Regions from separate parts of the Antricoccus suffuscus genome, predicted to be linked through region 2. Evidence: riboswitches for the same ligand, from Rfam matches in the RefSeq annotation. Region 2 holds a riboswitch; the other holds the start of a gene.
The links. Region 2 has a riboswitch for cyclic di-AMP ahead of CLV47_RS12835 (NlpC/P60 family protein). Riboswitches for the same ligand answer to the same signal wherever they lie in the genome.
Positions count from the first base shown of each region.

Region 1: it holds a riboswitch for cyclic di-AMP, as region 2 does, so the genes downstream of both, CLV47_RS20295 (C40 family peptidase) here and CLV47_RS12835 (NlpC/P60 family protein) in region 2, are expected to answer to the same signal.

Region 1 covers NZ_PVUE01000026.1:26,692-36,808, forward strand. The annotation lists gene clpB (ATP-dependent chaperone ClpB) at 1-1,308, shown strand, start outside; gene CLV47_RS20275 (DUF389 domain-containing protein) at 1,315-2,277, opposite strand; gene CLV47_RS20280 (hypothetical protein) at 2,454-2,987, shown strand; gene CLV47_RS20285 (hypothetical protein) at 3,004-3,837, shown strand; gene CLV47_RS20290 (SDR family NAD(P)-dependent oxidoreductase) at 3,838-4,623, shown strand; cyclic di-AMP (ydaO/yuaA leader) riboswitch at 4,850-5,029, shown strand; gene CLV47_RS20295 (C40 family peptidase) at 5,078-6,076, shown strand; gene CLV47_RS20300 (DUF3137 domain-containing protein) at 6,164-6,886, shown strand; gene CLV47_RS20305 (fasciclin domain-containing protein) at 6,883-7,530, shown strand; gene CLV47_RS20310 (TRAP transporter permease) at 7,645-9,816, shown strand; gene CLV47_RS20315 (TAXI family TRAP transporter solute-binding subunit) at 9,834-10,117, shown strand, end outside.
Region 2 covers NZ_PVUE01000010.1:90,550-100,666, reverse strand. The annotation lists gene CLV47_RS12860 (hypothetical protein) at 1-332, opposite strand, end outside; gene CLV47_RS12855 (ArsA family ATPase) at 329-1,537, opposite strand; gene CLV47_RS12850 (SRPBCC family protein) at 1,544-1,984, opposite strand; gene CLV47_RS12845 (AMP-dependent synthetase/ligase) at 2,135-3,925, shown strand; gene CLV47_RS12840 (glycosyltransferase family 4 protein) at 3,913-5,037, opposite strand; gene CLV47_RS12835 (NlpC/P60 family protein) at 5,054-6,058, opposite strand; cyclic di-AMP (ydaO/yuaA leader) riboswitch at 6,073-6,218, opposite strand; gene CLV47_RS12830 (hypothetical protein) at 6,330-6,581, opposite strand; gene CLV47_RS12825 (M15 family metallopeptidase) at 6,633-8,198, opposite strand; gene CLV47_RS12820 (DEDD exonuclease domain-containing protein) at 8,290-10,117, shown strand, end outside.

The sequences.
Region 1 (10,117 bases), on a different contig from region 2:
CTCGAAATCGAGGAGATGGCGCTGGCCAAGGAGGAGGACGAAGGGTCGCGCATCCGCCTCGAGACGCTGCGCAAGGACCTCGCCGACCGGCGCGAAACCCTGAGTGAGCTCACCGCACGTTGGCAGCGCGAGAAGGGCTCGATCGACAAGGGTCGCGAGCTGAAAGAACAGCTCGATGCCTTCAAGGGCGAGGAGGAACGCGCCGAACGCGACGGCGACCTGGCGCGCGCCGCGGAGTTGCGCTACGGCAAGATTCCGCAGCTGCTCAAGGAAATCGACGAGGCCTCACAGGCCGAGAACCAAGCCGACCTCATGCTCAAAGAAGAGGTCAGCGCGGACGATATCGCTGGCGTCGTGAGCGCCTGGACAGGTATCCCCGCGGGCCGGATGCTCGAGGGCGAAACCGCCAAGCTGCTGCGCATGGAGGAAGGCTTGCAGGGCCGCGTCGTCGGTCAGAGTAAGGCCGTCACCGCGGTCGCCGACGCCGTACGCCGGTCCCGGGCCGGTATCGCTGACCCCAACCGGCCGACCGGTTCGTTCCTGTTCCTCGGTCCGACCGGCGTGGGCAAGACCGAGCTGGCCAAGGCGCTCGCGGGCTTCCTCTTCGACGATGACCGCGCAATGGTCCGCATCGACATGAGCGAGTACTCCGAGAAGCACAGTGTCTCGCGGCTGGTCGGCGCGCCTCCGGGCTACGTCGGGTACGACGAGGGCGGCCAGCTCACCGAGGCAGTACGCCGCCGCCCCTACACCGTCGTACTCCTCGACGAAGTGGAGAAGGCGCACCCGGACGTGTTCGACATCTTGTTGCAGGTGCTCGACGACGGCCGGCTGACCGACGGCCAGGGTCGCACGGTCGACTTCCGCAACACGATCCTGATCCTGACCTCCAACCTCGGTTCGCAGGCAATCACGAACCCGGGACTGGACGAGAAGGGCAAGTACGACGCGGTCATGTCGGTCGTGCACGGTCACTTCAAGCCGGAGTTTCTCAACCGGCTCGACGAGGTCGTCGTCTTCAGCAGCCTTGGCACTGAGGAGCTCGGCTCGATCGTCGATATCCAGCTGCAGAATCTGGCGCAGCGGCTCATCGATCGGCGCCTAGAGCTCGAGGTCACGCCGGCCGCGCGCGACTGGCTGGCCATCGACGGGTTCGACCCGGTCTACGGCGCCCGTCCGTTGCGTCGCCTGATCCAATCCGCGATCGGCGACCAGCTGGCCAAGAAGCTGCTGGCCGGCGAGATCGTCGATGGCGACACGGTAACGGTCGACGTTGGCGACACGGCGCTGGTAGTCGGCGCGAAGTAGCGGGTTCTAGTCGGCGGGCGGTTCGGCGTACGACGTCGTGGCCGCCCGCCGGCGTTCGTTACGCCGCGAGATCAGTCGTTGGAATGCGAGGGTCACGACCCCGGCGACGGTCATCCCGAGCAAGTTGATGCCCAGTTGCTGGGCCGACCCGCTCAGGTGCTTGGGCGCCCACACGGCAACCGATAGCGAGAACTCTCCGACCGCGGGGATGGTCGTGACGGAGATGAAGACGCCCACTAGTGCGTTGCTGTGCCCGGCGGTCTGCGATAGCACGCCGGCCGCCCCGGCGAGCAGCGCCACCACCAGTGACCAGTGGTTTGGCTGCCAGATGAAACCGGTGAGTGGCCGGGGGCCGCTGAGTGAGGCGGGGCTGATCCAGCCGATGGAGCGCAGGATCAGCGCGAAGCTGATCGTGATGATGAGCGCGACGAGGAACCCTCGAAATAATAGGTACGCCGACCGCCACGCCAGACGGCGTTTGCCCAGCACGACGGCCACCGCGAAAGCGGCAATGACGCCGAACTCTGGTCCGACCACCATCGCGCCGACGACCAGGATGGGCGAGTCGGTGACGACCGCAACCGCCGCGATCATGCAGGCGACCGTGAGAAACGCGTAGAAGGACCACGAGCCCTTCGCCTGCGTCCACGCCGTGTCGAGGACCGCGTCCCATACGATCGCGTCGTCGGGAGCACCAGGTGCCGCCTTTTCGGCCGCCCACGCATTGGGGCTGGGCGAAGAGTCAACTTCGATCAGCGAGACCGAACCGTCCTCGTCGATTCCATTGGTGTGCAGCCAGTCGAGCACGTCCGAAACGGCCTCACGGGCGATGTCGCACTGCACGAAGTCGCCTTCCGGTCGCAGCGCGACGCGGTCGAACCGTACGACGTTGGTGACCCGAGGGTCGTCGCGCAGACGGTCGGTGATCGTGTCGGACCGGTCGGTGGGTACGACGATCTGTAGCTGCATCACGTCTTGATCTTTGCATCGCGGCGCTCCATGACGGCAGTAAACGCGCGACAAGGAGCCGGCGACGCGACGGTCAGCGCCACATAGTTCGAGTAAAGTGGCGTGGATATCCATGGCGGTTTCGCCCACCAACCCAAGTAGCACCCGCGCTCGCGCGTAGGTATGAGGAGTGCGTCTTGTCGCAGCAGCCCGACGACGGCCATAAACCGTTCGGCGGCTTCGAGAGCGCTCCGGAACAACCAGATCGCGCCGACGGGCCGCAGAGCGAGGCGCCTAAACCGCCTCGAGAGGTACGACGCGCGTCGGTCGTGCAGACGGTTATCGCGGTGATCCTGGTGTTCTTCGGCGTGTTCTACCTGACCCAGACGGACAACCTGACCAGCGAGCTCATGCGGGCGATGGAGTCGGTCGACGCGAAAATGGTCGCCGACATCTCGATCGCTCAGCTCGCCAGCGTCGTGCGGACCGCGGCGGTGGTCCTGCTGATCATCGGTCTTGGGCACGGTGCCGCGGCACACGGGCTGCGCAGCCGCAAGACGTGGGCGCGTCCGGTCGGCTTCGTCTTCAGCGGGCTGCTTGTCGCGTTGACGGTGCTATCGATGTTCAGTGGCGCGATGAGCTATCCGGTCCTGCTCATGGGGCTGTTGGCCGTGTGGGCGATCGTGTTGACTAGCCGCCCCGCGGTCAAGACATATCTTTCTCATAATTAACACAAGGAGCCTCAGCGTGACCGATCGCGACAACCCCACCGGATCTGCGTCCGAAGAACCGGACGACGTCCCACGTGAGCCGTCGAAAGACGAGCTCGGTGACTCGGTCGTCTATCCAGCGGACGCCGCCGAAGCCGAGGATGACGGGCCGCAGACGTTCGCGCCGAAGAAGTCGGCCTGGATCGCGCTCGCCGTACTCGCGCTGATCATGTTCACGATGACCGGACTTGGGCTCTCGCAGAACTCCAAGGACTTGCAAAGTAGTTACGTCCCGGTCCAGGTCACGGTGACGGCGCAGGTGCTGAAAAAGGACAAGGTCGTCAACTACACCGACAGCGAGACCAAGAAGGCCGCGGACAAGTGGAAGTCGATGGGTACGACGATCACCCCGACTGCCGCGCAGATGGCCGAAGTGCTCAACGCATCGGTCGGTGACAAGAAGCAAGTCACCGAGAAGCAGGTTGCGGACTCGCTGAAGAAAAACAAGGTCACGCTCACGATCCCGACGATCAAGGAGCTCGACAGCTCGATTCGTACCCAGACGATCATCTTCGGCATCGTCGGGCTGGCCGCGGCCGCGGCGGCGTACTTCTACCGGCAAGGCGCCAACTGGGCCCGCATGCTGGGCATGTTTGTCTCGGGCCTGGTCACCATCATGTTTGTGATGCAGGTGGTCAACGGTTCGCTGAGCATCATCGTGGTGGCGATTGTGCTGAGCGGCGGCGCGGCGTTCTTCTTCTTGATGAAAGGACGCCTCGTTGCGCCGGTGCCAATCGGCGGCGGTCGACCCGGCGGCGCCGGCGGCATCTTCGGCAGCCTGTTCCGGCCACGTCCGCCGCGAGGCGAGTGAGTGCCTCGCGCGCTGGTCACCGGAGCGTCGGCCGGACTCGGCGCGCAGTACGCCGAACAGCTCGCTAGGTCCGGCTATGACCTCATCCTTGTCGCGCGCGGCGAGGATCGTTTGCAGGCGTTGGCCGGCACCCTGACTGGTCGCTTTGGCGGGCGCTGCGACGTACTCCCGGCCGATCTGTCCACGCCTGAGGGCCTCGCGCTGGTAGAGGGGCGGGTCGCCAGTGACGACGAGCCGGTCGACCTGCTTGTCAATAACGCCGGGTTCGGCACGAAGGGCGAATTTCTGGCCTCACCCGTCGAGAGCGAGCAGCAGATGCTCGATGTCAACGTGACCGCGCTCATGCGGCTGTGCCACGCGGCGCTACCCGGCATGGTGCGGCGCGGGACGGGCGGAGTGATCAATGTTGCCTCGGTGGCCGCCTTCCTGCCGAGCGATACCGGCCCCGGGTACGCCGCCAGCAAGGCATACGTCGTGGCCTTCACCGACTCGCTGGCCGTGACCTTGCAAGGCACCGGCGTACACGTCAGCGTGGTCTGCCCGGGGTTTGTACGCACCGAGTTCCACGAGCGCATCGAGCAGGACGTCAGTTGGATTCCGCGCTGGGCGTGGCTTAAGGCACCGGAGGTGGTCGCGACCTCACTGCGCGATCATCGTGCCGGGCGCCATCGCAGCGTGCCGTCGGTCAAATACAAGTCCGTCGTGCAGGTACTCAGGGTGGTGCCGCGGGCTGCGCTGCGTCGAGTCTTGGTTAAGAGTCGGGCCCTGCAGCACCGTCCGGACTGAAGACGCTGGGTGACCGAGCGCACCGCGAAAGAGCGGCCGTACGCCGAAAAGCTCTCAGTCGACGCACAGCCAAACCCTCATGTGGCTCATCGCACAGTGTGGTCTTGGTGGATAACCGGTGACGAGAGTGTCTCGAACTGGTTACGACGGGTAACGTCTTCCGAGTCTCACGGAGGTCTGTCGTTCGATCGGAACGACACCGCGAGACACGCCTAAACGCATCACCGATCGGACAGCGCCAGCAATGGAGTCGTTTGAGGGGGAGCGTGCCGGGGACCCACAGTGGTATCCGGGGTGAATCGGCGTGTGGGCCCGTAGCGAATGCCGCGGGTGGACGCGTTGTAGGGCCGAATACTTCCCGGCCCGAACCCGACAGCTAACTCGGCAGGCGGAATAGGAAGAATGGAGAGCCGCCTGTATGGCGCCCTCGAAGAGAAATGCCGTCGTTTGCACGATGGCCACAGTTGTTGCATCACTCGGACTAGGCCTGCTCCCATCCGCCGCGCACGCCGACCCGGCGACCAGTAGCGAGACCTCCAGCTCCGTGCAGGCCCAGGTCATCAAGATGCAGGGCGACCTCGCCAACGCCAACGAGAAGTACCTCGATGCCAAGATCGAGCTCGACAAGCAGACCGCGGCCGCGGCCGCGGCGCAGACGCAGTTCGACGCGGCGAAGGCCGACGTCGATGCCGCGAAGGTGCAGGTTGCGGCGATAGGTGCGACGTCGTACAAGACTTCCAATGCGCAGAGCCTGCAGGCCATCCTGACTAGCTCCTCGCCACAGGACCTCATCGATCAGCTCGGCACGCTCGACACGATCTCCGCCTACAACGCCCAGACGCTGGCGAAGTACGCGAAGGCCCAGAAGTCCGCCGCCGCAAACAAGACCGCTATCGACGGCGCCAAGGCCGCCGCTGCGGCCGCCGAGAAGCAGATCAGCGATAAAAAGGCCTACTACGAGGCTGAACTGCCGACGTTGCAAGCCAAGCTCGCGACGCTGACCGCCGCGCAGCAGGTTCAGGTCGACCAGGCCTCGGGCCAGACTCAGGGAGCCAGCGCGCCCAAGGCCGTCACCGCTCCGGCCGCCGCGCCGACTGCCGCTCCGGCCGCGTCCGGCTCGGCCGCACAGGTTGTCACCACCGCGATGGCGCAGCAGGGCAAGCCGTACGTCTTCGGTGCTGCGGGCCCCGGCTCGTTCGACTGCTCGGGTCTGACGATGTACGCATACGCTTCCATCGGTATCAGCCTGCCGCATTCGTCGGGCGCTCAGCGTGGCTACGGTACGCCGGTCTCGCTGTCCGCACTCGCACCCGGTGACCTGGTCTTCGCGCCAGGGCACGTCGCGATCTACATCGGTAACGGCACCGTCGTGCACGCCCCCACCCCGGGCTCACCGGTCCGGACGATGCCTATGAAGTACATGAACTTCGATGCGGCACGCCGACTGGTCTAGCCACGTAGCACGGAACGAAAAGGAACGGATGCTGGTCATAGACCAGCATCCGTTCCTTATTTTCGTCGCACCGAGAGAGTCCGATTCATGATTTTCGCCCTCGTCCCGCCCGATCACGGCGCCGCAATCCCTGCTTTAGCTGACTCGAGTTCGGCCGCTGGGATGATCGGCTCGATTCTCGTGATCGCCGTGGTTGTGCTCATCATTGTCGGCGGATACTTCGCGCAGAAGAAGCGCGCCGAACAGCTCATGCGCTTTGCCCAGGCAAAAGGGCTCACCTACGAGAAGCGCAACGATGCGTGGGCCAACATGGACTGGGGCTATCCGTTCGGCGCAGGCCGTGCTCAGAAGGCTCGGCACGTGATGACCGGTCACCTCAACGGCCGGCCGGTCGTGACGTTCGCGCACGAATACACGACCGGGTCTGGCGATGACCGTCGGACGGTGCACACGATGGTGACCGCGATCCAGATCCCGCGAGCCTTCCCCAAGCTCGAGGTCGGGCTCGAGGGCATCACCGGACGGTTCGCGCGCAAGCTCGGGTTCAAAGACATCGAGCTGGAGAGCGAGGCGTTTAACCGGAAATACAAGATCCAGTGCGATAATCGGAAGTTCGCGTACGACGTACTGCATCCCCGCTTTATGGAGTGGATGACCGCTATCGACTCCAACGGTTTTACGATCGCAGGACCGTACGTCGTCATCCACCGGACGGGCCGTCTCAAGGAGCAGGAAATCGACGCCAATTTCGCCTACATCTCCGCGGTCATCGAGCACATGCCCGGTTTCGTCTGGGCCAACGCGCGTTGAGCCGAGCCCGCCGTCCCGCTGCGTCTCGTGGCTTCGCCGCACTCGCCGCACTCGCCGCGATCGCCATCACCCTCGGCCTGAGCGCATGTTCCGGTGTGAAGCCCCTTGACTCCTCGAACCCGATCGCCAGCAAGTCGAGTTCTGCGTCGCCGCCACCTCAGGCGGCGAGCGGGCCAGGATGCGCGACCGATGCCGGGACTCCTGAACAACTTGCCGCCATGGGCGACCTGATGCTGAGCGAGGCTGTCGCGAAGTTTCCGGGTACGACGAAGTTTTCCGCGTACCTCAAGCTCAACACGTCGCTGCGCGCGTCGTTGGACAAGGCGGGAAAGTACGCGATCTTCATCCCGGACGATGCGGCGTTCGCCAAGCTCACTCCTGAGCAGCTTGCCACGCTCGATTCCGACGCGACGCTGCGTGATTCGATGCTCACATACATGATCACCGCTGTCCCGGTTGATCCCGCGAGTCTCAAGGACGCGCAGCAGGTGCCGACGGTCAACGGCACCTCCTCACCGCTCACGTTGACCAAGAGCGATACCGGGCTTCGGCTCAATGCGGCAGCGACCGTCGTGTGCGGCGCGATTACAACCGCCCGCGCGACGATCTACCTCACCGACACCGTGCTCTTCCCGCCGGCCTAACCCGCGGCGACAGGACACGCGAACCACATACCTGCAGGTTGAGGCTCGGTAACGATCGGTCAGGATGACCCCGTTGGGGTGTTACGACGGTGTGCGGTGCCTTAAGTTTTGGCAATGCATTCTCCCCCGACTGCCGAGCAAGATCCCCCCGAAACAGAAAACGACACCAACCAGACGGTCGCCCAGGCCCGGCCGGATGTCGATGCGCTCATCGCGGAGTACGACGAGGAGCGTCCCCAACGCCAGCTCACCGCGAAACTCAACAAGGTCATTGTCGCGCTGACATTCGCGGTCTCGCTGTTTGTGCTTTACCAAGTTTTCTACCCGCAGAGTAAGGGCAATCAGTACTTCCTCATCATCTTCCTGGCGCTGATCCTGCCGTTCGTCTTCGTCTGCTACCGGACCGGCTCGCGCAAACCGTCGACCACAAAGGCGCGCAAGAATGACAACCCCTCGGTCCTCGACTGGACCCTGGCCGTGGTCTCGTTCATCGTCTGCATCTATCCCGTGCTGCCGATTTCAATCGGCAAAGGCGGGGGAGGATTCGACGCGTTCTTGGACAGGCAAGGGCTGCTGACGCCGCTCGACATCGTCATGGGCACGCTGTTGACGCTGCTGATTCTCGAGGCCGTACGCCGCACCACCGGGATGATCATGCCGTTGGTGTGTATCGCGTTCTTCGCCTACGCCTACTACGGCGGATTGATGCCGCAGACGTGGGCAATCAGCCACGCCGGGGTCGATTTCGATCAGATCATCAACGGCTTTTACAACGATGCGTCGGGTTTCTACGGCACCCCGCTCGATGTGTGCGCGACGTACATCGTGCTTTTTACGATCTACGGCGCAGTTCTCGACGCCACGGGCGCCGGTCGGTTCTTCATCGACGTCAGCTTCGCCGCGTTCCGCAGGTCCAAGACCGCTCCCGGCCGGACCGTGACGCTGTCCGGCTTTCTGCTGGGCACGGTCTCCGGCTCCGGTACGGCGACCGCGGTCAGCCTCGGTGCGGTCGCATGGCCGATCCTGAAGCGGGCCGGCTACCCGAAGGAAGCCGCGGGCGGGCTGCTCGCCGCAGCGGGCATCGGCGCGATCCTGTCGCCGCCGACGCTGGGCGCGGCCGCGTTCATCATCGCGGAGTTTCTGCAGACGTCGTACCTCACGGTGCTGTTGTGGGCGACCATCCCGACGATCTTGTACTACGTCGGCATCATCCTCGCCGTCGAGATCGATGCCCGGAAGTTCGGCGCGAAGTCGGTCGACCTGCCTGAGCGCAGCGCGCTGAAGCTGATCGGCCGCTTCGGCTACCACTTCTTGTCGCTGATTGTGATCGTCGTGTTCCTCGCGTTGGATATCCCGCCGTTCAAGGCGGTTGTTTACGCGAGCGTTGTCGCGGCGGCGTTTGGCCTGATCGAACGGCTCATCTCGCGCGGAGACCCGCTTGACCCAGACTTCGCCAAACCGGAGGAGACCGGCGTACCGGCCCCCGAACGGGCCAGCGCGAGCGCGGCATTAGTGGCGTACCTAGGCGACCTCTACCACGCGTTATCCAGTGGAATCCGCTCCGTGCTTCCGGTCGCGGCCGTGTGTGCCGCGGCCGGCATCATCACGTCGGTCATCGCGAAGACCGGCCTTGGCCTGACCCTCGGCAATATTCTGGTCAAGGCCGCGAAGGGGATCACCGAGGACCCGACCGGGGTACTCATCCTGACCGCGATCTTCGCGGCCGTCGCGGTGACGATACTCGGGCTGGCGGTCCCGGTCACCGCGTCTTTCATCATCTCCTGGGTCATCTTCGGGCCGGCGCTACAGACGCTGGGCGTCAGCGGTCCGGAGACGGCGATGTTCATCTTCTACTACGCGGTCCTGTCCGAGGTGTCGCCGCCTACAGCCCTGGCCGCGGTCGCGTCGTCGGCGATTACCGGAGGAAACGCGATCAAGACAATGTGGCAGACGTGGAAATACACGCTGCCTGCATTCCTCGCGCCATTAGCCTTCGTCATCACCGACAACGGCTCGCACCTGCTGATGCAAGGCAACTTCATCAGCATCGTCTGGACCACGGCCGTGTCGATCATCGCCGTCGCCGCGCTCGCCGCCATCACCGGCGGCTGGATCTTCGACGCAGCGACCTGGTACGAACGGCTGCTGTGCGTGCCCGGCGCGCTTCTACTGCTCTACCTGCAGCCACTGTCGATCGGGATCGGCATGGCGTTCCTCGTCGTCGCCGTCGCGCTCAACTTCATCCGCACGAAGACGAATACATCTGGCTTGGAGGCCACTCTATGAAATCCCTACACAAATCTATGAATCCCCTACGCAAGCGCCGTACGGTTGCGGCGCTTGCCCTTGTCGCCGCATGTGGTCTCACGCTTAGCGCATGTGGTGGCAAGCAAGAAGCGAAAGAGTCCGCCAAGAAGGCCGACGGATCGGTCACCTGCGACTTCACGCAGGCGCAGTACACGATCGCGACCGGCAACTCGACCGGCGTCTACTACGTCATGGGCGGCGGCATCGCCAACCTGATCAACGACAACTCCGGCGGCAAGGTCAAGGCCACCGCGGCCGAGACGGGCGCGTCGGTGCAGAA
Region 2 (10,117 bases):
TGCACCTTTGGCTCCGGCGGCGCGGGGTTGGTGTCGCCCTGTGGACCCTGGTGTTCGTGGGGTTTGTCTTGTGATTGCAGATACTCGGTCAGCGCGTGTAGCGCTAGGGTCGCGGTGTCGATCAGCTTGGCAACGGCCTCCGGCCGCTGGCCGCGGCCCAGTGCGATCAGCTGACAGATCGGGCAGTAGTCACAGCTCGCTGGCCGCTCGCTTGACTCCGACGCCGCCTCGGAGTCCGCGCCCCGAGCGTTGGCCCACTGCGCGAATGCGCCGGTCAATTTCTGCAACTCGTCACCGAGTGATCCCACATCGTCGCGGGCGTTGTCGCTCATGATCGTGGCCATAGTTCGGGGTTCGGGGTAAATGTCACGCGCAGCGCATTATCGGCGTACGCCGCACCGACCACGTCGCAGCGGCGTAGCGCGCTTGGCAGTCCGACGTAGCGACGCCGACCGGCCGCGGTCACGACCAGGTCGTCGGCCGAACGCGCGAGCTGCACGTCCGCGCGATCCAGGTGCGGCAGGTCCAGAATCATGGTGAACTCATAACCGCCGGGCAACTCGTCATCGCGCACGTGCTCAATGCGTACGACGTCCGCGGTCGCGGGCCCCTCACGCGGATCGGTATCCGCGTAGAGCTCGACGCCGAGCACCCGAAGCGCATCGAGGCCGACCGGCTCGGCCCGTTGGTAGTCAAGGGTCCGGATCGGAAGCCGATCGAAAGAGTCCGCGATCCGCGTCATCTGCTCGCGCTGCGCCGCCACCCAAGATGCGCGCCATGGGTCTTTGCCCCCGGGCGGGATCAGGCGGTTGACGACAATGCCGTCGACCGGATAGCCGTACAGCCGCAGGCTGCTCAGCGTCCGACGAGCCTCGGCCAATACGACGGCCTCCGGGGTCAGCACCAGCCGGACCGTCGTGGTGGCGGCGTCCCCAAGGAGCTCGCAGAGCTCGTCGACCTGTTGGTGTAGCGCCGAGAAGGCCGACACCAGGGCGGCGCTTGGCATCGGCACATCACGCATGCGGCCGGCGAGCGGCGCGAGATGGCGCAGCATCCGGTTGTGCGTCGGGAACAGGCGCTCGGCGTACCAGCTCAGCACCTGCGGCAGCGCCAGTAGCCGCAGCGTCTCGGCGGTTGGTGCGCAGTCAACGACGATGAAATCCCATAGTCCGGCGACGGCCTGCTCGCGCAACGCGAGCAGCGCCATGAACTCTTCGACGCCGGGTACGACCGCGATCTCATCTGCGGTCAGCGGGTCGGCGCCGGCGTTGGTCAGCAGCGCACGCACATAGCCCTGCAGCTCGCCCCACGATGACTCAAACCGGCGTTGCGCGTCGACGTGCATGACGTAGAGGCCGTCATCGACCTGGGTCGGCACGTCGCGCACCGAGATGCTCAGCGCGTCGCCAACAGAGTGCGCCGGGTCAGTCGACATGAGAAGGGTCTTGCAGCCGAGCCCAGCGGCGTGGACGGCTGTGGCGAGCGCGGTCGTCGTCTTTCCGACGCCGCCCTTGCCGGTGAAAAGGACTATCCGCACGACAGTTTAGAGCGACTCGACGCGGCGCTTGAGTTCTTTGAGCGCGGTATCCATGATGACCTTCTCGGCCTTGCGCTTCATCATTCCGAGCATCGGGATCGCGAGGTCGACGGCCAACGTGTATGTCGTTTTCGTCGTACCGTCGCCGACCGCGGACAGCGCGTAGGACCCTTGCTGCGACTTCTGCATCTGTCCCGAGATCAGATGCCAGCTAACCGAGTTGGGGTAGTCGCTCCAGTCGTACTCAAGCGTGTACTGGTCCTTGATCAGCCCCGCGTCCATCGTGAACGCGACTTGGGTCGCGAGATCGTCGGCGCCGTCCTGGACCGGTTCGCACTTCTTGATCGAGCCCGCCCACTGCGGGTACGACGCAAAGTCTGAAATCACCGACATGATGACCTCGGCGTCGGCGTTGATGACGATGGACTGCGTCGACTGCTCGGCCATAAAAGCTCCTGTTTCGCGGACTGCGTGCGTGCACGTGGGTGCACGCACCTGACGAGCCTACCGTTTGACCAATAGAATCGCCTTGCGGTGTGGAGCCAGGTAGGTTACCTCGCAACACCGCTTGTCTCGACACGTCTAGGAGCCCGGCAAATGCGCGAAGTTTCCGTCCCGTCACGGTACGACGTACCGGCCACAATCAATGTCGCCGACATCGTCTTCGAGCATGCCGAGAAATATCCGACAGAGGCGCTGTACGCGCTGCGCTCGGGCGCGGACTGGACTGATCTGAGCGCCGCTGAGTTCGCTGGCCGAGTCAACGCGCTCGCGAAAGGGTTTATCGCGGCAGGTATTGAGCCCGGGTCCCGGGTCGCCTTGATGTCTCGCACCCGGTTCGAATGGACGCTGTGCGACTTCGCGCTCGCCAGCGCCGGCCTCATCGTCGTGCCGATCTACGAGACGTCGAGCGCTGACCAGGTCGAGTGGATCCTCAGCAACAGCGGCGCGACCGCGGCGATCGTCGAGACCGCGGAGCACGCCGCGATCGTCGAACAAGTACGCGGCGCGCTCACGGACCTGAAGACCGTCTGGGTCATCGACAATGCGGACCTCGACACCCTTGTCGAGAGCGGCACAGAAACCACCGACGACGAAGTCAGCAAGCGGCGCGGGGCGACGAAAGCCGACGATGTCGCGACGATTGTCTACACCAGCGGCACGACGGGGCGCCCGAAAGGCTGCCAGCTCACCCACCGCAACCTCGTGTTCGACGCCCGCAACACCGTCGCGTCCCAGGACGACCTGCTGCAACCGGGGCGTTCCACTCTGCTTTTCTTGCCGCTGGCGCATGTCTTCGCCCGGATCATTCAGCTCGGCGCGCTCACCGCACGGGTCAAGCTCGGGCACAGCTCGGACATCCCTAACCTCGTCCCGGACCTGGGGGTGTTTAAACCGTCGTTCCTGCTCGCCGTACCCCGCGTGTTCGAGAAGGTCTACAACTCCGCGGCGCAAAAGGCAATCTCGGAGGGTAAGGGGAAGATTTTTCACATAGCCGAGGCGACCGCGATCGAATACTCGCGGGCGCTGGACAAAGGTACGCCGGGGCTGGTTCTGAAGCTCAAGCACGCCGTCTTCGACAAGCTCGTCTACGGCAAGCTGCGCGCTGCGCTCGGCGGACGGTGCGAGAGCGCGGTCTCCGGTGGCGCGCCGCTCGGCGACCGTCTCGGACATTTCTTCCGCGGGATCGGCATCACCGTCCTCGAAGGCTACGGACTGACCGAGACTTCGCCGGTGACCGCGAGCAACACGCTCACCCAGATGCGGGTGGGTACAGTCGGTCGCCCGTTGCCTGGCGCGACAATCCGCATCGCGGACGACGGGGAGATCATCATCTCCGGCGAGCACGTGTTCAGCGGCTACTGGGGCAACGAGGAAGCCACCAAGGAAACCCTGATCGACGGCTGGCTGCATACCGGAGACCTGGGGTCGATCGACGAAGACGGTTACGTCTCGATTACCGGTCGCAAGAAGGAAATCATCGTCACCGCCGGCGGCAAAAACGTCGCGCCGGCGGCACTCGAAGACGCGCTACGGTCGCACGCGCTGATCAGCCAATGCATTGTGGTCGGCGATCAGCGACCGTTCGTTGGCGCGCTCATCACCATCGACGAGGAAATGCTGCCGGCCTGGAAGAAAAACAACAACAAACCGGCAGATGCGACGCTTTCGGACCTCATCAACGACCCCGACTTGCATGCGCAAATCCAGCAGGCGGTCAATAGCGCTAACAAGACGGTCTCGAAGGCCGAGTCGATTCGCAAGTTCATCGTGCTCGACAACGACTTCAACGAAGACAATGGCTACCTGACCCCGTCAATGAAACTGCGACGCAACGTCGTGCGCGAGGACTTCAGCGCGCAGATCGACCAGCTTTACGCGACCTGAAGGAGCTCTTTGAGCCGGTCCGACTGGCGTTTCCAGGTCCACTGCTCGCAGACCCACTCGCGGCCGCGCTCGCTCATCCGAGCGGCGAGGCCGGCGTCGGCGAGCAGCCTGATGATCGGCTCCGCGACGGCGTGCGGTGAGCGTGGATCGGTGACGACGTACCCCGTCTCGCCATCGATCACCGCCTCCGGCGCGCCACCTGAGTTACCTGCAACGACCGGTTTTCCGGTTGCGGCGGCCTCGAGGTAGACCATGCCAAGCCCTTCGACGTCGAGGCCACGCTTACGGGTTCGGCAAGGCATCGCAAAGATGTCGGTCGCCGCGTAGTACGCCGGAAGCTCGTGCGTGGGCGCGCTCCCTGTCATCACGACGTGCTCGCCGAGTCCTGCTCGCTGGACGAGTCGCTGAAGACGCGCCCGGTCGCGGCCTGAGCCGACGAGAAAAAGCACCGCGTCGGGATGGACGGCCCGGATACGCGGCAGCGCGGCAATCAGCGCATCCTGTCCCTTGCGTGGCACCAGTCGCGATATGCACCCGATGACGGTGCGGCCGTCGAGACCGTGCTCGCGGCGTACCGCTGCCCCGTCGACGTCCGGCGTGAACCGTTCGACGTCGACGCCCGGAGATACGCGAGCGAGCTGGGCGGCCGGGCCGAGCGCGTCGCGAAGTTTGTCGCCGGTGTAGCCGGTGATGTACGTCGTGACGTCAAGTGTGCGGGCGATCCGGCGTAGCAGCTGGCGCGCGCCTGGGGCCGCGGCCCAGCCCGTCTCGTGCCCGTGTGTCGAACCCACGAGTCGATGTATGCCCGCCTTGCGAAGCGATGGCGTCATCAGGGCGAGCGGCGCCGCGGCGCCGAACCAGACTCGGTCGGCTCCGATCCGCCGTGCGGTTGCGATGACGTCAGCTGTCACCGACCGCGTGGGCAGCAGCATCGTGGCCCGGTTGCGTACGACCTCAAAGCCGCAACCGGCGTCATACTCCGCCGCGCCGGGCGACGTCGAACAATAGACGGCGACCTCCCGCGGATCGAACTGGGCCACCATGGCACGCACAAACGTCTGGATGCCACCTTCGCGGGGCGGGAAGTCGTTGGTGACAACCAGCGTTTTCATACCTGCTCGCGGGGAGTTAGGCGGCAGGTCGACCAGCCGACGTCCAGTGCATCGAGCTCAGCGGGACGACCTTGACGACGTCTCCGCTGGTCGGGGCGTGTACGACGTTGCCGTTGCCGATATACATGCCGACATGGCCCGGCATGAAGACCAGGTCGCCGGGCACGAGCGCGGACAGCGAAACCGAAGGTCCCGAGCTGCGCTGCGCGGACGACGAGTGTGGCAGACCGATGCCGACCTGGCCGTAGGCCCACATCGTCAGGCCCGAGCAGTCGAATGAGTTAGGTCCCGAGGCGGCCCATACGTAGGGCATGCCGAGCCGCGATAGCGCGGCCGAGACGGCGCCTTGTGCGGCTGCCGATCCTCCCGTGCCTGCAGTTGCCGAGGCGACAGCGGGGCCGCCCGAGGCGGCCATGACTGACGCGTACGCGGTCGGGTTGAGCGAGGCCAACTGTGTCTCGAGCTTGGGCAGCTCGGACTCGATGCTGGCCTTTTTGGCCGAGATGTCCTGCTCGGTCTTGGCCGCGGCATCCGCGGCCTCGGTCGCGGCCGACTTCGCAGCGGCGGCCTGGGCTTCGCCACTTGCCAACTCGCCGAGCGCAGTGTTGTTGTGCGCCGAGATCGCGTCGAGGGTGTTGAGCTTGTCGAGCACCTCGGCCGGGGAGCCGCTCGTCATCACGGTCGTCAGGCTGGCCATCTGCGGGCCTTTATAAACGCCGACCGAGATCTTGGCGACCTGCGCCTTGAGTGACTCGAGCTTCACGTTTGCCGCGTCGTACGTCGAGGTCGCCGTCGCCAGCGCAGCGTTCTGCTGGTCCAGCGCGATCTTCGCGTCGTTGTACTGCTCGGTCACGGTTTCGAGATCATGCTGCATCTGGACGATCTGCGCCTGGACGTCACTCGGCGCGGGCGCCGCGTCTGGGGCCGCATGCGCGGCAGTAGTGGGCGTAAGTGCGAGACCGAAGGTCGTGAACAGGGCGGCGAATGAGGCCGCGGTTACGTGCTTTTTCGAAGGCGCCACGGGGGCGGCTCTCCTCTTCCTCTGCGCCCGCCTACCGAGTTAGCTGACGGGTTCGGGCTGGGAAGATTGCCCTACAACGAAGCGTGAGCCTCGCTGATTCACCCCAAGGACACGTGGGTCCCCGGCACGTAAATCGATTACGTTTCGGCGGTGTCGTACGGCGCCATTTCGGACAAACGACCGTCCCGTGACCGACCTCAAAGACCTTACAGTCGCGCCGATAAGGATTCAATCAGGGCCCGCCGACCGAGTGGTTTCTCACGCCGATTTGTCACGCCGTCGAACGCCATCGTCGGGGACTCCCAGCCGGTGCCGTGCGCGGTGTCATCGTCACTTCGGCGGTCGTTCGCCATGTCTCGGACAGCACGCCGCCCTCGACTAAGGCATCGAACGCGCGCCGTTCGGTAGCGTCGAGTTCGCCGTCGCTTGGCGCCTGTCCATTCAGCGGGCCGAGCAGCACCGTCACCACACAGTCTTCGCATGCCGCCGGTACGGCCTGGCAACTTTTGCAATCGATCAACATGCCGCCGACCATAAACACCGATACCGACAATTTCGATGCATGTCTAAGGTCCTAGCCTCCGGCGTACTCCCAATGCCACGGTTCCTCGCGTCCGTTGCCGGGGTCGGCCCACGTCGGGTGCAACCAGCCGAACTTGCCTGCATTTGCGATCATCCAGCTGTACTGCGCGGTACCGAATCCCTGGATCCCTCCGCAAGCGTCGATTGCCAGCGCCCAGCCGTGATTGCTGGTGCCCGGAATCGCCGATATACCGGGTTTTTGCGCGTACAGCGTCGCCTGCGCCTGGAACGAGCGATACGAGTCGGTCACGCAGATCGGCGTACCGAAAACCGCCGAGTATGCCGCAGACATGAGCTTGAAGGCCTGCGCCGCGTCACAGCGCAGCTGGTGTGCACCGACACCAATCGAGCAGAGCGCGGAGGGCGGAATCAGGCCGTTCGGATAGTTGCCCCAAGCCTTGGATCCGTTGTACGAGGCGGGATAGACGATGTTGCCGCACTTCATCGGAAACCCAAGCCCGGTTCCCGACGGTGCCGGCACGGGCGCGCGATTGGGGAGCGTGGGCCGGCCGAACCCCATCGCATAATCCCCGTTGGGGTCAGTCTGGATCTCGCGCACCGCGACCGCACGGGACGGGCCGTCAGCGGTGATGTACGACGTGGCGTCAAACACGATGCCGACCGTGTGCAGGCCCGCATCTGCGTTACCGATAAACACCAAGTCGCCCGGCTGGATGTCGGGCGCACCAATCGGGGCGGTCACCGCGAACTGGGTGGGGATATCCGGCGGCAGGGCGACGCCGACGGCAGAGTACATCGAGGTGACGAACCCGCGACAGTCGTAGGAGGCGGGGCCGGTCGCGTTGGCGGCGTACGGCGCTCCGAGCGCCCGGATCGCGTTGGTCACCGACGCAACAGCGGGCGCGGCGGCCTCGGCGGCGCTCAGCTGCGTGAGGTGCTCTGCCCAGGCCGTCGCGGTGTTTTCGTTGACCTTCTGCTGCGCGGCGAGCTGGGCCTTGTATTGCGCGTCGACCCCTCCCAGGCTTTGACTGAGGGTCGATCCACTGGCAAATGCCTCCGAAGCGACCAAATCCGCGGCCGACTGGACTTTGGCGGTAGCGACCTGCACCTCTGCGAGCGCGCTATCGGACTCGGCTTTCGCCTGGGCCGCCTTCACTGCGGCGGCCGATGCCGCGGCGACCGCTTTGCCGTAGTACAGGTTGATCTGCTGGATCGTCTGTAACCGATCGATCTTCACCTCGACGCTCGTCGCCGACAGCATCTCGATCGTCGAGTTCAGTGCATATCCGGACTTATAGATGGCCGCCGCCTGCTTGCCGACCTCGGCCTGTTGCGCCGAGTACTCCTGCGCGGCAACCTCGGCTCGCGCGGCAGAACTATCGGCACGCTCCTGTTCGACTTTCAGGTCGCTCTGGGCCGCAACGACGGCCGCCTGCGCGTCGACCAACTTCTGCTGGATCGATTCGGCGAGACCCTGCAAGTCACCGGTCGCGCTCGGAGTGGGATCCGCGTACGCCGCCGGTGGCGTCAGGAACGTTATCCCCAGCAAGATGCTGACGCACGCGAGGACGAACCGCCGCGTTGATCCTTGCCACATCGCCGCCAGGTCCTCCGTCAATTCGCCCGCTGGCCATTATGTACGGCGACGTTCAACGGAAATGTCGGTGGGCCGACTTATGGTCGGCAATGTGCCACAGCAACAGCAGTCCCACGAGCCCCGGCGGCAACCGCGCGCGCAGCAGCTCGCATTCGACGAGCTTGGTGAGCCGCTGCGCGAAGTCACCTTCGTGGTTGTCGACCTCGAGACGACCGGCGGGTCTGCCAAGGACGACCGGATCACCGAGATCGGTGCGGTAAAGGTACGCGGCGGAGAAGTGCTCGGCGAGTTTCAGACACTGGTCGACCCGCAGACCGGGATCCCGCCCTACATCCAAGTGCTCACCGGGATCACCGAGTCCATGATCATCGGTGCGCCCACAATCGCGGCCGCGTTGCCGTCGTTCCTCGAGTTCGCTGGTCTGGAAGGCGGCACGGTTCTCGTCGCGCACAACGCGCCGTTCGATGTCGGCTTCCTCAAACAGGCAGCAAAGGACCTTGGCTATTCGTGGCCCAAACACCGCACCGTCGATACCGTCATCACCGCCCGCCGCACGATCAGCCGGGACGAAGTCGCCAACTGCAAGCTCGCCACGCTCGCGCCGTTCTTCGGCTCACCGACCACGCCCAACCACCGGGCACTCGACGACGCCCGCGCCACGGTCGCGGTGCTGCACGGGCTGTTCGAACGGCTCGGGCCGATGGGCGTTCAATCGCTCGACGAGTTGCTCACCATGTCGCGCGAGGTGACGCCGGCACAACGCGAGAAACGCACTCTGGCAGCCAACTTGCCCGAGTCCCCTGGCGTCTACATCTTCCGTGATTCCCAGGGAAATCCCTTATATGTAGGCAAAAGTAAAAACATTCGACGACGCGTGCGCGACTACTTCACTGCCAGTGAACCGCGCGCGAGGATGCGCGAAATGGTGGCCTTGGCGACCGCCGTGGACACCGTTTCCTGTTCGCATGACCTCGAAGCGGGCGTCCGCGAACGTCGTCTCATCGCCGCGCTGCGGCCGCGTTACAACCGGCGGTCCAAGACACCAGATCGCGCCGTATGGGTCAAGGTCACCGCCGAATTGTTTCCGCGGTTGTCTGTGGTGCGCACGATGAAAGACGACGGCTGCGACTACCTGGGACCGTTTAGCTCACGCCGCGCCGCCGAGGACACGATCAACGCCATCTACGACACGCTGCCGATCCGGAGGTGCACACACAAGCTGCGCCAGAGCGCGCCCATCAATGCGTGCGCGCTTGCCGAGCTCGGCAAGTGCAGCGCGCCGTGCGATGGCCGAATCAGCCCGCAGACTTACGCCGCGACGATCGCGCCGCTGCGTCGGGCCATCCGGTCGGATGTCGGCGCGCTGGTGCAACCGATGCTGGCGCGGATCGACGCGTTATCCGCCGCTCAGCGTTACGAGGAAGCTCAGTCGGTCCGGGACCGAGCCGTCGCCCTCATTCGGTCACTGATTCGCACTCAGCAACTTCGTCGGGTCAACCGACTGGCCCGGCTGGTTGCCGCAGCACCAGATGGCAATGGCGGCTGGGAGCTCGCGGTCATCCGGCACGGCCGCCTCGTGCTTGCCGCGCACGCCGCACGCGGCGTACCGGTACGGGCCCTGCTCACCTCGCTTGCCGGCTCCGAAGAATCCCACGCGTCAGACGATGCCGACTCGGTCGACCTTCCCGAAGCTCACTATGAGGAGACCGAGCTGATCAGCAGCTGGCTGGATGCGCCGGCGGTACGGCTCGTCGAGCTCGACGGCGAATACTCCTGCCCCGTCCCGGCCGCGGCGAGCTGGACTCCGTGGATGCGCAAGATCGATCGCAGCATCCAGACGGGCCGTCGCGCGCGCGACCCGTTCGCGCATCCGCGCACTCCGCGGCCGCTCGACCGCCCGCAAGACCGCCCACTCGGTG